Regions from separate parts of the Streptomyces sp. NPDC018031 genome, predicted to be linked through region 1. Evidence: riboswitches for the same ligand, from Rfam matches in the RefSeq annotation. Region 1 holds a riboswitch; each other region holds the start of a gene.
The links. Region 1 has a riboswitch for cobalamin ahead of ACH4B3_RS06135 (FecCD family ABC transporter permease). Riboswitches for the same ligand answer to the same signal wherever they lie in the genome.
Positions count from the first base shown of each region.

Region 2: linked by a shared signal. The riboswitch ahead of ACH4B3_RS23130 (hypothetical protein) and the one ahead of ACH4B3_RS06135 (FecCD family ABC transporter permease) in region 1 are both predicted to bind cobalamin.
Region 3: linked by a shared signal. The riboswitch ahead of ACH4B3_RS28275 (cobalamin biosynthesis protein) and the one ahead of ACH4B3_RS06135 (FecCD family ABC transporter permease) in region 1 are both predicted to bind cobalamin.

Region 1 covers NZ_JBIRFT010000001.1:1,431,612-1,436,831, reverse strand. The annotation lists gene ACH4B3_RS06145 (ABC transporter substrate-binding protein) at 1-950, opposite strand, end outside; gene ACH4B3_RS06140 (ABC transporter ATP-binding protein) at 1,314-2,093, opposite strand; gene ACH4B3_RS06135 (FecCD family ABC transporter permease) at 2,093-3,127, opposite strand; cobalamin riboswitch at 3,305-3,444, opposite strand; gene ACH4B3_RS06130 (FABP family protein) at 3,437-4,009, opposite strand; gene ACH4B3_RS06125 (DsrE family protein) at 4,272-4,634, shown strand; gene ACH4B3_RS06120 (DUF3099 domain-containing protein) at 4,983-5,220, opposite strand, start outside.
Region 2 covers NZ_JBIRFT010000011.1:75,236-80,455, forward strand. The annotation lists gene ACH4B3_RS23110 (sulfurtransferase) at 1-118, opposite strand, end outside; gene ACH4B3_RS23115 (ArsR/SmtB family transcription factor) at 574-900, shown strand; gene ACH4B3_RS23120 (O-acetyl-ADP-ribose deacetylase) at 946-1,458, opposite strand; gene ACH4B3_RS23125 (flavodoxin family protein) at 1,541-2,149, opposite strand; cobalamin riboswitch at 2,581-2,802, shown strand; gene ACH4B3_RS23130 (hypothetical protein) at 3,001-3,885, shown strand; gene ACH4B3_RS23135 (cysteine synthase family protein) at 3,882-4,904, shown strand; gene ACH4B3_RS23140 (ATP-grasp domain-containing protein) at 4,901-5,220, shown strand, end outside.
Region 3 covers NZ_JBIRFT010000017.1:55,925-61,144, reverse strand. The annotation lists gene ACH4B3_RS28280 (cobyric acid synthase) at 1-1,158, opposite strand, end outside; gene ACH4B3_RS28275 (cobalamin biosynthesis protein) at 1,155-2,279, opposite strand; cobalamin riboswitch at 2,429-2,566, opposite strand; gene ACH4B3_RS28270 (hypothetical protein) at 2,864-3,100, opposite strand; gene ACH4B3_RS28265 (anion permease) at 3,135-4,373, opposite strand; gene ACH4B3_RS28260 (class II aldolase/adducin family protein) at 4,677-5,220, shown strand, end outside.

The DNA.
Region 1 (5,220 bases):
AGGTCGGCGTAGTCCAGGACGAAGATCCGGCCGTGCTTCACGGCGGACACGTCGCGCAGCGGCGGGTAGCTCTCCAGGAACTTCCGCTTCTGCTCGGCGCCGGTGTCCCCGTAGTCGTTGATCACGATGACGTCGGGGTCGCGTTCGACGACGGTCTCCCAGCCGACGGTGGTCCACGAGTCGTCGAGGTCCTTCATGATGTGGTCGCCGCCGGCCTTGGTGATGATGTCGTGCGGTGCGGCGAACCGGCCGGAGGTGAACGGCTTGTCCCGGCCGTCGTCGTAGAGGAACACCGTGGGCCGGTCGGCGCCGCGGGGGGCCTCGGCCCGGGCCTCGGCGACCTGGGCCCGGAAGGTGCGCACCAGCTTCGCGGCCCGGTCCTCCACGTCGAAGATCTTCCCGAGGTTCGTCAGGTCGGTGTAGAGCGCGTCCAGCGGCGGCATCACGCCGCGTGCCGAGCCCCGGCCGTTGCGGCAGGACTCGGTGAGGACGTAACTGCCGATGCCGAGCTTCTCCAGGGCGGCCGGGGTGAACCCGTCGTCCTCGCCGAAGCCGTAGTTCCAGCCGGCGAAGACCAGGTCGGCCCGGGCGTCCAGCACCATCTCCTTGTTGATCTCCTTCTTCGACAGCCACCGGACCTTGTCGTAGCCGTCCTTCCAGGGCACCCCGGCCAGGTCGCCCTTGTCGTCGGGCGTCACGAACCCGGCCATCCGGTCCTCCAGACCGAGGGCGAACATGATCTCGGTGATGCCGACGTCGTTGGTGACCACGCGCCGCGGCATCTCCGCGTAGGTGGTCTCGACGCCGCAGTTCTCGACGGTGACCGGGTAGTGGCCGGACCGGTCGTGCTTCCCGGCGGTGGTCTCGTCGTCCTTGACCTCGGCCCCGCACCCGGCCAGGGCCAGGGCAGCGACGAGGAGCAGGGCGGGCGTGCGGGAACGGGCGTGCATGGGGACCTCACAGGGTGGGTGGGGGAGGTACGGGGAGGCACAGGGCGGGTGGGTGGGAGAGGCACAGCGCGGGTGGGCGGGGGAGACGCAGCGCGGGTGGGCGGGGGAGACGCAGCGCGGGTGGGTGGGGGAGGCACAGGGTGGGTGGGCGGGAGAGGCACAGCGCGGGTGGGCGGGAGAGACGCAGCGCGGGTGGGTGGGGGAGGCACAGGGCGGGTGGGCGGGAGAGACGCAGCGCGGGTGGGTGGGGGAGGCACAGCGCGGGTGGAGTGGGGCGGGGCGGGGTGGTGCGCGTCGGTCCCGGTCCCGGTCCCGGTCCCGGAACCCGGTCCCGGACCCGGTCCCGGGGGTGGGACCGGGGCCTCAGGGGGCGGTGGCCGGCAGCCGGTCGAAGAGGAGTTGCACCGCGCCGGTCTCCGGGTGCCGCACCCGGTGCGCGCGCACGCCGAAGACGTCGGCGAGCAGCTCCGGGGTGAGGACGTCGTGCGGGGTGCCGGAGGCGACGATCCGGCCGCCCGCGACGACGTACAGGCGGTCGCAGTGGACGGCGGCGAGGTTGAGGTCGTGGAGGGCGGCCAGCACGGTCAGCCCGGCGTCCCGCACCAGCGCCAGCACCTCCAGCTGCTGGGCGATGTCCAGGTGGTTGGTGGGCTCGTCCAGGACGAGGACGGCGGGCTGCTGGGCGAGCGCCCGGGCGATCAGCACCCGCTGCTTCTCGCCGCCGGAGAGGGTGTGGAAGTTCCGGTCGGCGAGGTGGGCGGCGCCGACCCGGGCCAGCGCCGCCGTGCACAGTTCCCGGTCGGTCGCGCTGGTGCGGCCGGCGGCGCTCTGGTGCGGCAGCCGGCCCATGGCGACCACTTCCGCGGCGGTGAAGCCGAACTCCCCGGTGGATTCCTGGGGGAGTGCGGCCAGCCGCCGGGCGCCGTCCCGCGCGCTCAGGGTGCGCAGGTCCGTGCCGTCCAGCCGGATCGCGCCGGCGGTGGGGCGCAGGGCGCGGTAGACGCAGCGCAGCAGGGTGGACTTGCCGCTGCCGTTGGGGCCGACGAGGCCGACCAGCGCCCCGCTGTCCGCCCGCAGGGTGAGGTCGTCCACCAGCCGGGCCCCGGCGACGTCCACGGTCACGTTCTCGATGTCGAGCCGCATCAGGCACCTCCGAGGTGGTGGCCGCGGCGGCGCATCAGCAGCACGAAGCACGGCACGCCGATGACGGCGGTGATCACGCCGACCGGGAGTTCGACGGGTGCCAGCAGCACCCGGGACAGGATGTCGACCCAGACCAGCAGGACCGCGCCGAGCAGCGGGGCGACCGCCAGCACCCGGCGGTGGTCCGCGCCGACGAGCATCCGGGTGATGTGCGGGACCATCAGTCCGACGAACCCGATCGCCCCGCTGACCGCCACCACCGCGCCGGTGACGGCGGCGGTCACCACGAACAGTTCGGTGCGCAGCCGCCGGGCGTCCACGCCGAGCGCGGCGGCGGTCTCGTCGCCCATGGCGAGCGCGTTGAGCCGGCGGGCGGCCAGCGCCAGGTAGCCGAGTCCGGCGGCGACGGCGGCGGCCGCGATCGGTACCGAGGGCCAGCCCGCTCCGCTGAGGCTGCCCAGCAGCCACATCATCGCGGCACGGGCGGCCTCGCCGCGGTCGGCGCTGAACACCATCAGGGTGGTGATCGCCGAGAAGCCGTAGTACATGGCGGTGCCGGTGAGGACCAGGCGCAGCGGGGTGAGCCCCTGCGGGGTGCGGGCCGCGGCGTAGACCAGGGCCATGGCGGCGAGCGCGGAGACGAACGCGGAGGCCGACAGGGCCCAGATGCCGAGGCCGGTGAAGGCGCCGAAGAGCAGGACGGCGTTGGCGCCGACCGCGGCTCCGGAGGAGATGCCCAGGACGAAGGGGTCGGCGAGCGCGTTGCGGACCATCGCCTGCACCGCCACCCCCACCGCCGACAGCCCGGCGCCGACGACCGCGGCGAGCACGGCGCGCGGGAAGCGCAGTTCCCAGACGATGGTGTAGGCGGCGACCTCGTGCCGCTCGATGGCCGAGCCGGTGAGCCCGGCGCGCAGATAGCGCAGCACCTCGGGCCAGCCGATGCCGGCCGAGCCCAGGCCGGCCCCGCAGACCAGGGATATCAGCAGGGCGGCGCAGCCCGCGCCGACCAGCGGGGGGAGCGGCAGCCGCAGCGGTGCGCCGGGTGCGCGCGGGCCGGCGGTCTCGGTGTCGGGTGCGGTCCTGGTGGTGGCTGCCACGGGCGGGTCGCCTTCGCCTCGGGCCGTTTCGTACCTACGGGAAAGGGCGCCCGGGGCGGGCTGTGCGGGCACAGCGCCGGTGGCGGATCCCCTCGCAGTCCACGGCGAGTTGTCAGGAACGACCGCCGCCGCAGGTGATCTGGCTCGCGTCCCTCGCGGGACGCCCACAGTTGCGGGTCAGCGCCGGATTTCGACCGGACTTCCCCTGCGGGGCGGGTGGAGAAGGTGCTGCTGGAACCGGGTCTAGCGGAAGAACGCGATCCCGTCGTCCGGGAGGTCGCCGAGGTCCTTGGCCCAGGCCGCGACCTCTTCCGGGGTCACCGCCTTCTTCAGGTGCGCCGACATGTAGGGGCGGAGCGGCACCTCGGGGGTGGCCTTCTCGCCGACCCACATCAGGTCGCCCTTGACGTAGCCGTACAGTCGCTTGCCGCCGGAGTAGGGCCCGGAGGCGGCGGTGCGCGCGACCGCGTCGGTGACGACGTCGATCTGCGGCTTGCCCTCGGCCAGCTCGCCGTACCAGACCTCGACCACGCCCTGGTCGCGGACCATCACGATCTCGACCTTGCGGTCCTTGTCGATGCGCCAGTAGCCGGACTCGGACTCCAGCGGGCGGACCTTCTTGCCCTCGCTGTCGAGCACCCAGCTGCGGGAGACGTACTCCAGGAAGTCCCGGCCGTCATGGCTGAAGGTGACTTCCTGTCCGAAGTTGCACTTCTCCGAGCCGGGGAAGTCGGCGACGCCGGCGCCCGCCCAGTTCCCGAGGAGGAAGGCGAGGGGCACGAGGTCCGGGTGGAGGTCGGACGGGATCTCGATCATGGAATCAGGCGATCTGTGGAGAGGGGCGGGAGGGGAGTCAGCGCTGGCCCTGGTACAGCTTCTTCCAGGTCAGCCCGGCGAAAGCGACGACAGCGACGGCGACCAGGACCAGCAGGGTGGTGAAGACTGCCTCAAGCACGAGCGCGCTCCTCGGACGGAGTGAGGGTTTTACGGACCGTGGCCAAGTCTAGTGGGCGGTCCGCGCGCCGGTGCTGTGAGGTGCGCGGCAGGAGGCGGGCGCGCCGCGCACTACAGTGCCGACATGGCCAAGAAGCTGGTGATCAAGGTGACGGCGGGCGCCGACGCGCCCGAGCGGTGCTCGCAGGCGTTCACGGTGGCGGCGGTGGCCGCGGCCAGCGGGGTCGAGGTCTCGCTGTGGCTGACCGGGGAGTCCACCTGGTTCGCGCTGCCGGGGCGGGCGGCGGAGTTCGAGCTGCCGCACGCGGCCCCGCTGCCGGAGCTGCTCGACGGCATCCTGGCGGGCGGCACCGTCACGGTGTGCACGCAGTGCGCGGCGCGCCGCGGGATCGAGGAGAAGGATCTGATCGAGGGCGCCCGGATCGCCGGGGCGCAGGTCTTCGTGAGCGAGATCATGCCGGACGGCGTGCAGGCCCTCGTCTACTGAGGGGGCGCCGCCGGCGGCCCGGACGGGCGTGGCACGGGCCGGCGGGCTCGGATGGCGGGGCGCCGGCCGGTGGGCCCCGGACGGGCGTGGCGCCGGCCGGTGGGCCGCGGCCGGGCGTGGCACGGGCATTCCGGGTCCGCCCCACCGTCGTGCGGGCCCGGTCTTCGTGCGGGCCCGGTCTTCGTGCTGGTCCGGCCTTCGTTCAGGCCCGGCTTTCGTGCTGGTCCGGCCGTCGTGCGCGGCGGCCGTCGGTGCGGACCGGTGCGACGTTCCCGTGGGGTGTTCCGGCGCGGTGTGGCGCCGTGCTCCGGCGTGGTGTTCCGGCGCGCGGGGCCGGGTGGGCGCCGTTCAGCGCGGCTCGCGGCGGTCGATCTCGCGCCACCACTCGTCCGACTGCCGGTCGCCGGTCTCGTCCCACCACCGGTCGTCCGGCCCCCGCCGGTTGGCGACGATCGCGGCGAACGGGGGGATGACCATGGCGACGACGCACATCCCGACGGCCACTGGTACCGACCACAGCCGCACCACGGCCCAGGCCGTGATGAAGAGCGCCAGACACACTCCCATCAGTACGAAATAGGTGTGG
Region 2 (5,220 bases), on a different contig from region 1:
CCAGCCGGGGCGCGAGCCAGTCGGTACCGACCAGGGGACCCGGCGGCCGGCCGGACGGGCCCTGCCCGCTCACCGCGTGCCGCCCCGAGGTTCCGGCCGGACCCGCGGGTCCCGGCATGTCGCTGCGCACCACATACTCCCCGAAGAATCGCTGCCCCATGGTCCGGTCGGCGATGATAGTCCCGGCCGCTGACGGTCGCGCCGCCCGCCCCGGGGCCGGGGGCGCGGCCGGGCCGGGTCCGCCGGGCCGTCGGCCCGCCCGGGGTGCGTGGCGGCCGGTGCGCCCGGAGCCGCGGGGTGGCCGGGTCGGGCCGCGGGGTGTCGACGGACAGGGCGCGGGCCCGCGCGACGAGGCCACCGAAGACCTGCCCGGCCTCGGCGGGCCGCCCGGCGACGACGTCCCGGGAGAGCGAGGACGCCGGCCCGGATCCCGGCAGGGCCGGGATGCGTTCGATCGCTGCTGTGCCTGCTGTGCCTGCTGTGCCCGCTGTGCCCGCTGCCCGCGGCCGGCCACCGCCGCCGTGGGGCGGCGCGAGTGTATGATCGTGATCGAACATCAGGTCAGGGGGCACCATGGCGGAACGCAGCGGCCACCGCGCCGAACCCGTGCACACGCACCCCGACGACGTCCCGCTCCAGACGGCCCTCGCCGCCCTCGCCGACCCCGTTCGGCTGCGACTGGTACGCGAGTTGGCCGGGTCCCCGGAGTGGACGCGAGGCTGCGGCAGCTTCGACGTACCGGTCGGCAAAGCGGCGCTGAGCCACCACTTCACCGTGCTGCGCGGCGCCGGGCTGGTCGAACAGCGCGACCACGGCCCCCGACGCCTCAACCGGCTGCGGAGCGAGGAGTTCGACGCGCGCTTCCCCGGGCTCCTCGCCCTCGTCCTGCGCGAGGAGTGACGGGCCCGCCCGGCGGGGGCCGGCCCGCGCCGGAGCGTCCCGCGCTCAGCCGTGCCGCTGCCCGGCGAAGGCGGCGTACGCCGGTTCGTCGAAGAGCACGAAACGCACCTCGCCGACGTCCGTGTCCGTGGCGCGCACCGTCTCCACCGCGATACGGGCACCGTCCTCCAGCGGCCAGCCGTAGACGCCCGTGGAGATCGCGGGGAATGCGACCGTCGTGGCACCCAGCTCGTCCGCGACCCGCAGCGCCGCGCGGTAGCAGGAGGCGAGCAGCGCCGAACGGTCCTCCTCGGCCGACCACACCGGGCCGACGGTGTGGACGACCCAGCGGGCGTCGAGCCGGCCCGCCACGGTGGCCACCGCCTGCCCGGTGGGCAGTCCCTTCCCGTACCGGGAGGCGCGCAGCGCCCGGCAGGCGTCCAGGATCTCGGGTCCACCCCTGCGGTGGATGGCACCGTCCACCCCGCCTCCGCCGAGCAGGGAGGAGTTCGCGGCGTTGACGATGACGTCGACGTGCTGCTCGGTGATGTCGCCCCGGATGAGAGTGATGGTCGTCATGGCCCCATCCTGCGGCACCGGGCCCCCGGCCGCCGTCTCCGCCGACCGGGCGGTGCACGCCGACCGGATCGGGACGGCGGCCTCACCCCGGGGGCGCGCCCAGCGGGTCGGCGGCCAGGGCGCGGGCCACCCCGTGCAGGTTCGCCGCCATGGCCCGCCCCGTCCGGTGCGACCAGTCGTGGCCTCGCTCCTCGTCCAGGTAGTCCGGTCCCGGGCCGGGGCCGAGGTGCCAGTAGGTCCAGGACTGCCCGGGGATGGTGTAACCGATGTCCCCGAGGGCGCCGTTGATCTCGCTGATGACGTGATGCGCCCCGTCCTCGTTGCCGGTGACCACGACGCCCGCGACCCGGTTGTAGGCGACCGGGCGGTCGCTGTCGTCGGTTTCGGAGAGCATGGCGTCCATCCGTTCCAGGACCCGCTGGGCGACCGAGGACGGGCGGCCCAGCCAGGTCGGCGAGGCGATGACGAGGATCCGCGCGTCCAGCAGCCTGGCGTGTACCGCCGGCCAGTCGTCACCGGCGCGCACCGCCTCGCTGACGACGCCGGGCTGGATGTCGAGATCCACCGCCCGGAGGTGTTCCACCTCCACGCCCCGGTCGCGCAGTTCGTCGCCGACGACCCGGGCCAGGGCATGCGTGTTGGACGGTTCCGGGGACCTCTTGAGCGTGCAGTTGATGATCAGTGCCTTCATGGCGGAACGGGTACCCGGTCGGCGGCGCGGCCCGCCCGGCCGGCGGCCGGACGGGTGAACGCCGGGGCGGTGGGCGGCCTCGGCGGGGGCCCGGCCGGCGGTATGCCCGCGAGGGCCGGCGCGCTCCCGGCCCGCCGGCCGCCCTCCCGCCCCGCCGGCCGCCCTCCCGCCCGGGGCGGCACCGAGCGGTGGACGGCGCCGCCCCGGGCACGTCCCCCCGGTGGGCCCGGACGCCGGAGCCGGGCGTCCGGTGTGCCCCTCCGGCCCCGGCGCGCCCTGCCTCGATTCCACCGGCTCCCGCGTCCCACCGCCGGGGGCCGGACGGCGCGGCCGCGGTCTCCCGCGCCCCCGCGTGCCCGGGCCGGCCCGCGCCCACCAGGCGCGACGGGGCCGCAGGGGAGGCCCCCTGTCGCTTCCGGTCGGACGCCTCTACGCTGATGTGCGCAGTCGGTTCGCGCCGCCGTACGGCGGCGCGTCGTAAGAGGGAACCCGGTGCGAATCCGGGACTGTCCCGCAGCGGTGAGTGGGAACGAACGCCGTCAACAGCACTGGTCTCCACCGGGGACCGGGAAGCGACGGCCGGTAGGTGTCCGCCGGAGATCCGGTGGACGTGCCCACGAGTCCGAAGACCTGCCACTGCGCGCGTGCGGTGCCGTACGCGCTGTTCACGGTGACCTCGAGGGCTGGGTCGGCGGTGCAGGCGGATCGACGCGCGCGAACGCGGCGCGTCCGCCCCTCCTCCCGGCGGGCCCCTGGGGCCGCACGACGAGGGAGGACGTGGTGGTGACTGGGCACCGTATCCGGGCCGGCTGCCGACCCGCGCACGCACGGCGGCCCCGGCGGGGTGCCCGATGCTGACGCTCACCGGGGACCTGCGGACCCGTACCTTCGCCGGTGTCTGCCACGGCACCCTCGGCGAACTCTTCCAGGGGCCGCTGCGTCCCGACGCCCGCCCGGACATCGCGCTCGTGTCGTTCCCGGTGGACCGCCACTCCTGGGTGTACTTCACCCCCGGGGACGGCCCGCCGGATCCGCTGCCCGCCGGGGAGAAGGCCGCCACGGCGGCGCGCCTGTTCCTGGACCACTTCGGGCTCACCCTGCCGCCCGGTCGCTGGAGCGCCCACACCGACCTGCGGGTCGGGGTCGGCATGGCGAGCTCGACCGCCGACATCGTGGCCACCCTCCGGTGCCTGTTCCGGGTGTTCGCCATGCCGTACGACCCGGACGTGGTGATCGCCGTCCTGTCCGCGATCGAACGGGCCGACAGCGTCTTCCTGGACGAGTTCGTGCTCTACCTGAGCGGCCGGCACCGGGTGGTACGGCGCCTGGGCACCGACATCGGCTTCCACACCGCCTTCGTCACCGAACCGGGGACGGTGGACACGGCCGCCGTCACCCCGCTGCTGCTGCGGCACTACCGGCGGCGCGCGGAGGAGTACCAGCGGTGCCTGACCGACCTGCTCAAGGGCTTCTCCTCCGGTGACCCGGCCGCGGTGGCGCGGGCGGCGACCACCAGCGCGGTGCTGTCCCAGGAGGTGCTGCCCAAGCGGTCGTTCGAAGCCGTCCTGGCGCACCGTGAGGACATCGGCGCCGACGGGGTCTTCGTCGCCCACACCGGCTCGCTGGTCGGCTACCTCTTCTCCCGGCGTCCGGCCCCCGCGGTCCGGGACGAACTCTCCGCCTTCTTCCACTCGCTCGGCCACCAGTGCTCTTTCGCCCAAGGAGGCTACGGGTGATACACACCCACATCGCTGACGCACTCAAGGTTCCCGACCTGATCCGGCTGACGGACCGCATGGTCCTGGTCCGGTTCGAGTCGATGAAGATCTACTCGGCTCTCGCGGCCGTCCGCCACCTGCTGGACCGGGGCACGGTCCGCCCCGGCCAGACCCTGATCGACAGCTCCAGCGGCATCTACGCCTACGCGCTGGCCCTGGCCTGCCACCGGTACGGCATGCGGTGCCACATCGTGGCCTCCACCACCGTGGACGCCACCACCCTCGCCCAGCTGGAGGTCCTCGGCGCCACCGTCGAGCAGGTGAGGCCCTCCCGAAACCTCAAACTGGACCAGGAGTTACGCGTCCGGCGGGTGCGGGAGATCCTCGCCGAACGGCCCGACACGCACTGGATGCGCCAGTACCACGACGACATCCACTACCTGGGGTACCAGGAGGTCGGCGACCTGGTGGCCGCCACCGTCCCGGACCGGCCGCTCACCGTGGTCGGCGGCGTCGGGTCCGGCGCCTCGACGGGCGGGCTCGTCGAGCACCTCAGGCGCCGGGACCCGTCCGTCCGGCTGGTCGGTGTCCAGCCGTTCGGCAGCGTCACCTTCGGCAGCCAGGACCACCACGACCCGGAGGCGATCATCGCCGGCATCGGCTCCTCGATCGTCTTCGACAACGTCCGCCACCACCTCTACGACGCCGTGCACTGGATGGACTTCACCCACGCCATGTCCGGCACCGTCGCCCTGCTGCGCGAGCACGCCGTCTTCGCCGGGCTGTCCACCGGCGCCGCCTACCTCACCGCCCTGCACGAGGCGCGCCGCCAACCCGAGCAGCTCCACCTGGTGATCGGGGCCGACACCGGCCACCGCTACGTCGACCTGGTGCACGCCCGGCACGCCGAGGCCCAGGACCCGGCCGCGCTCAAACCGGTCGAGGTCGGCACCCCCGAGGACATGTCCATGCCCTGGTCCACCATGGCGTGGGACCGCACCCCCTGCCCGACGCACTGGAAGGAAGCGGCGGCGTGACCCTGGTCTGCCTGGAATCCCTCACCTTCGGACTGGGACACCTGGTCCGCGCCGCCGACCGGGCCGGCGAACGGCTGTGCCTGCTGACCCGCGACCCCTCCTGGTACGGCCACGAACTGGACCGGCTCCCGGCCGGTTCGCTGGACGTGGTGCGGGCCGACACCCTCGACCCCGAAACGGCGGCGGCGTGCCTGGGCCGCACACCGGACCTGCGCGGGCTGATCAGCTCCACCGACACCTGGACGCTGACCGGCGCCGATCTGACGGACCGCTTCGGCCTGCCCGGCCTGGACGCGGCGGTGCTGCGGCTCACCCG
Region 3 (5,220 bases), on a different contig from region 1:
CCCGGCCCGGGACTCCACGTCGTCCTCGATGGAGGCCGCGAGCATCTGGAACCCGCCGCAGATGCCGAGCACCGGACGGCCCTGCGCGGCGCGTTCGGCGACCGCGTCGGCCAGCCCCCGCTCCCGCAGCCAGGCCAGCGCCCGCACGGTGCCCCGGGTCCCCGGCAGCACCACCAGGTCGGCGTCGGCCAGTTCCTCCGGCCGGTCCACGAACCGGACGACCACGCCGGGTTCGGCGGCCAGCGCGTCCACGTCGGTGAAGTTCGACATCAGCGGTACCGCGGCCACCGCCACCCGGAGCAGGTCCCGGCCGTGCGGCGGGGCCACCACGCTCTCCCGCACCGCGCCGCGCATCGACACCCGCAGCCCGTCCTCCTCGTCGATGCCGAGGCCGTGCGCGTACGGCAGCACCCCGAGCGCCGGCCTGCCGGTGAGGCCGCGGAGCATGTCCAGGCCCGGCTCCAGCAGCGTCACATCGCCCCGGAACTTGTTCACCAGATAGCCCGCCACATGGCGCTGGTCCTCGGCGGAGAGCAGGGCGGTGGTGCCGAAGAAGGACGCGAACACCCCGCCCCGGTCGATGTCGCCGACCACCACCACCGGCAGCGAGGCGGCGCGCGCGATGCCCATGTTGACGATGTCGGTACGGCGCAGGTTGATCTCGGCGGGGCTGCCGGCGCCCTCGCAGATCACCGCGTCATGGGTGCGCCGCAGCTCCTCCAGGCATTCGGTGACGGTGCCCAGCAGCGCCTCCTGACGGCCCCGGTGGTAGCCGCGCGCGCTCAGCTCGCCGACCGGCTTGCCGAGCAGCACCACCTGGCTGGTGCGGTCCGAACCCGGCTTCAGCAGCACCGGGTTCATCAGGGCGGTCGGCTCCACGCGCGCGGCGGCGGCCTGCATCGCCTGCGCGCGTCCGATCTCCGCGCCGTCCCGGGTGACGAAGGAGTTCAGGGACATGTTCTGGGCCTTGAACGGCGCCACCGAGACGCCCTTGCGGGCCAGCCAGCGGCAGATGCCGGCGGTCACCACGCTCTTGCCCGCGTCCGACGTCGTCCCGGCGACCAGCAGACCGCCGCCGAGCGTCCGGCCCGGCGCGCCGGCCGGGCCGGCCGCGGTCGCCCCGGCGGCGGGCGTGGTGGATGTCGCTTCCGACGTCATCGGCCGTCCTTCTCCGCGGCACACGGCCGCACCGTCAGCGGGCTGCCGCCCGGAATGGACCGTGCCCGGCGGCGCGCCGCGGTACGCCCGGCGGCCACCGCCGCCGCGACCGCGGCCACCGTCGCCGCGGGTGCCGCCGCGCGGCCCACGCGTGCGGACCGCAGGCCCGCTCCGGCCAGCCGGCCGGCCACCGAGGCCGCCAGGGCCAGGGCCGCGACCCGCCGCGACAGCCGCGCGGCGCGCGCGATGTCGGCGGCGGCCACCGGGCGGCCGCCGGCGTTGAGTACCGGCCGGTGCTCCACCCGGCCGCCGTAGGCGAGGGTGCCGCCCAGCCGGACGCCCAGCGCGCCCGCGAACGACGCCTCCACCGGGCCCGCGTTGGGGCTCGGGTGGGCGCCGCCGTCGGCGCGCCACGCCCGCCAGGCGCCGCGCGGGTCGGGCCCGCCGAGCGTGGCCAGCGCGGCGGTGAGCCGGGCGCCGGGCCAGCCCGCGACGTCGTCCAGCCGGGCCGACGCCCAGCCGAACCTGCGGTACCGCGGCGACTTGTGGCCCACCATGGCGTCCAGGGTGTTGACGGCCCGGAAGCCGACCAGTCCCGGCACGCCCGCCAGCGCCCCCCACACCAGGGCGCCCACCACGGCGTCGGAGGTGTTCTCGGCCACCGACTCCACCACCGCGCGGGCGATCTGCTGCTCGTCCAGGGCCTGCGGGTCGCGCCCGCACAGATGCGGCAGCCGCTCCCGGGCCACGGCCAGGTCGCCGGCGGTGAGCGCCTGCCCGATGACGGTGGCCTCCCGGCACAGCGAGGTGCCGCCCAGGACGGCCCAGGTGGCCGCGGCGGCCAGCACGGTCTCGGCGGCCCGGGACAGCGCCCGCGGGGCGGCGGGCCGCCGCACGGCGTGGTTCAGCAGGGCGGCGCCGGCGGCGGCACCGCCCGCGCAGACCAGCGTGTGCAGGGCGCCGGGTGCCCGGTGATCGCGCCAGAGGCGGCGTTCGACGGCCGCCGCGGCCCGGCCGAAGGCGGCCACCGGGTGGCCGCGGCGCGGGTCACCCAGGGCCAGGTCGCAGGCGAAGCCGAGGGCGGCGCCGCACGCGAAGCTGACGGCGTGGTCGGCACGCATGGCTCAGGCCGCCGTCACGCCTCGGCGGAACGGGCCCGGCGGTGCGGGCGGGGACGACGACGCGGGGGCGGGCGGCGGCGTGGCGGTGCCGGGCATGGGGTGTGTCCTCACTCAGGGTCCGCGCCCTGGCTCGACGTGACCGGCGGTGAGAGTCTCCTGGCTCCCGGATCGGCGCGTCCACCGGCCTTCCAGCCCGGCGTGGTGACGGGCCGTGACCTCGCTCGAGGTGGCGGAGCGCTCCCCGGTGACAGTGGCGGGACCGCGCCGGATTCGCACCGGCTTCCTCTCCATGCCGCCGTTTGGCTCCGGCAGTCCACCACGGCGCGGGAACGGCCGTCAACTCACCCTTGACCCCGGGATCCCAGCCTTGACCTGCGCGGGGAGGCACACCGGCGCGCGGTGCGGCGCCGGGACGGCGGCGTGCCCCGGGATCACCCCGGGATCACCCCCGGGACACCGGCCCGGGGCCGGGCCCGAGCGCGCGTACGCCCCGCCGCGCCGGGGTGCGGCGGGGCGGGGCGTACGCGGAGGAGGCCGGCGGCCGCACGGGTCCCGGGGGAGCTCCGTGCGGCGCGGGCCGGTACTCAGCCGCTGACGATGAGGTGGATGCCGTAGCCCACCCCGGCCGCGCAGACCGCGAAGCAGAGGTAGGCGCCGAGGCGGGCCGGCAGGGACGGTCCGGCCGCCGTGGCGGCGGTGCCGTCCGTCCCCGGCTTGCGTGCGGTGCCGACGATGCCGAGGGTGAACACCCCCACCATCGCGACGGTCACCGCGAGGCTGACGCCGAAGACCTGGCCCAGAGCTGCCCAGTCGATGTCCATGAAACGCTTCCTTAACGTGGACCGTGGTCCGGGTTCAGACCGTGGCCTGTGCGGGGGCGGGGGCCGGGGTGGCGGCCGGGGTCTCCGGGACCGCGGCGGCACCGGAGACCGGCGGCGGCGCGACCGCCTGGAGGGCGGCGGTGACGACGCCCACCGGCTCGCCGCCGTCCGCGTCCGTGTCGTTGACGTTGGTGTGGTCCACCGGCTTGCGGCGGGAGGCCACCCAGATCGCGGCGCAGGCGGCGATCGCGAGGACGGCCACCGCGGTGACGCCCCAGTCGCCCTGCTCGGCGAGGAGCGCGGCGGCGGCGCCGACCAGCCCGGCGGCCGGCAGCGTGAGCACCCAGGCGGCGGCCATCCGGCCCGCCGTCGACCAGCGCACCACGCCGCCCTTGCGGCCCAGCCCGGCGCCCATCACCGCGCCGGAGCACACCTGGGTGGTGGAGAGCGCGAAGCCGATGTGGGAGGAGGTGAGGATGGTCGCCGCGGCACCGGTCTGGGCGGCGAAGCCCTGCGGCGGCGCGATGTCGGTGATGCCCTTGCCCATGGTGCGGATGATGCGCCAGCCGCCCAGGTAGGTGCCCGCGGCGATGGCCACACCGGCCGAGGCGATGACCCACATCGGCGGGTCGGAGTCGGGCGCCAGCGCACCGCCGGTGATCAGCGCCAGGGTCATCACGCCCATGGTCTTCTGCGCGTCGTTGGTGCCGTGCGCCAGGGAGACCAGCGCGGCCGAGGCGATCTGGCCGGCGCGGTAGCCCTTGGAGCTGGCCTCCGGGTCGGTGTTGCGCGCGGCCCGGTAGGTGAGCCGGGTGGCCAGCACGGTGGCCACACCCGCCACGATCGGGGCGGCGACGGCCGGGATCAGGACCTTCATGACCACCGCGTCCCCGTGTACGGCGTCGAAGCCGACGGAGGCGACGGTGGCGCCGATGAGACCGCCGAAGAGCGCGTGCGAGGAGCTGGACGGCAGGCCCGCGAGCCAGGTCAGCAGGTTCCAGAGGATCGCGCCCACCAGGCCCGCGAAGATCACTTCGGGTTGGATCCCGGATTCGTCGACGATGCCCTTGGAGATGGTCGCGGCGACCTCGACGGACAGGAACGCACCCACCAGGTTGAGGAGCGCGGACATCGCCACCGCCGCCTTGGGCTTCATGGCGCCCGTGGAGATGGTGGTGGCCATCGCGTTGGCCGTGTCGTGGAAGCCGTTCGTAAAGTCGAACACCAAGGCCGTGATGATCACGATCCCGATGAGAAGCGTGATGTGTTCCATTCACCCAGGCAATCGGTCGGGGGGTCAGTGGCACGGTGAACGTAGGGTTACAGGGTGAACGGAAGGTGAACTGGCGCGGGCATCGTGGTGACGCACCTGGACGAACCTCCGTCACACCGGTCCGATAACCCGCTTTACCTGCGATGATCTGCACCGGAGGTGGCGCCTGTGACGGATACGACGGACCACGACGAACCTCATCGGACCCCGGCGGCGACCGACCCGGACGAACTGCTCCGGCTGTGGGGGCCGGCGGACCGGGCCCGGCAGCTCGCCGGACGGCCAGCCGGGGAGCGGGACCGGCTGCTGAGGGCCTGGGCCGAGGTGGTGGCCACCGCCCGCCGGACCGCCGCCGACCGCCTCGTCGTCGGCACCTCGGGGAACGTCTCGGCCCGGGTCGGCGACACCGTCCTGGTCACCCCCAGCGGCGTCCCCTACGACCGGCTCGGCCCGGACCTGATCACCGGGACCGACCTGGACGGCCGCCGGACCCTGGGCACGGCCGTCCCCACCAGCGAGCTGCCGCTGCACCTCGCCGTCTACCGGCACACCGACGCCGCCGCGATCGTGCACACCCACGCCGTGCACGCCACCGCGGTCTCCACGCTCGTCGACGAGCTGCCGCCCGTCCACTACATGGCCGGAGCCCTCGGCGGCCGCGTCCGCGTCGCCGGCTACGCCCTGTACGGCACCGAGGAACTCGCCGCGGAGGTCCGCCACGCGCTGCGCGACCGCACCGGGTGCCTGCTGCGCAACCACGGCACCCTCACCTACGGCGCCACCCTCGCCCAGGCCCTGGACCGGACCGCCCAGCTGGAGTGGATGTGCCAGGTCTGGCTCGCCGCCT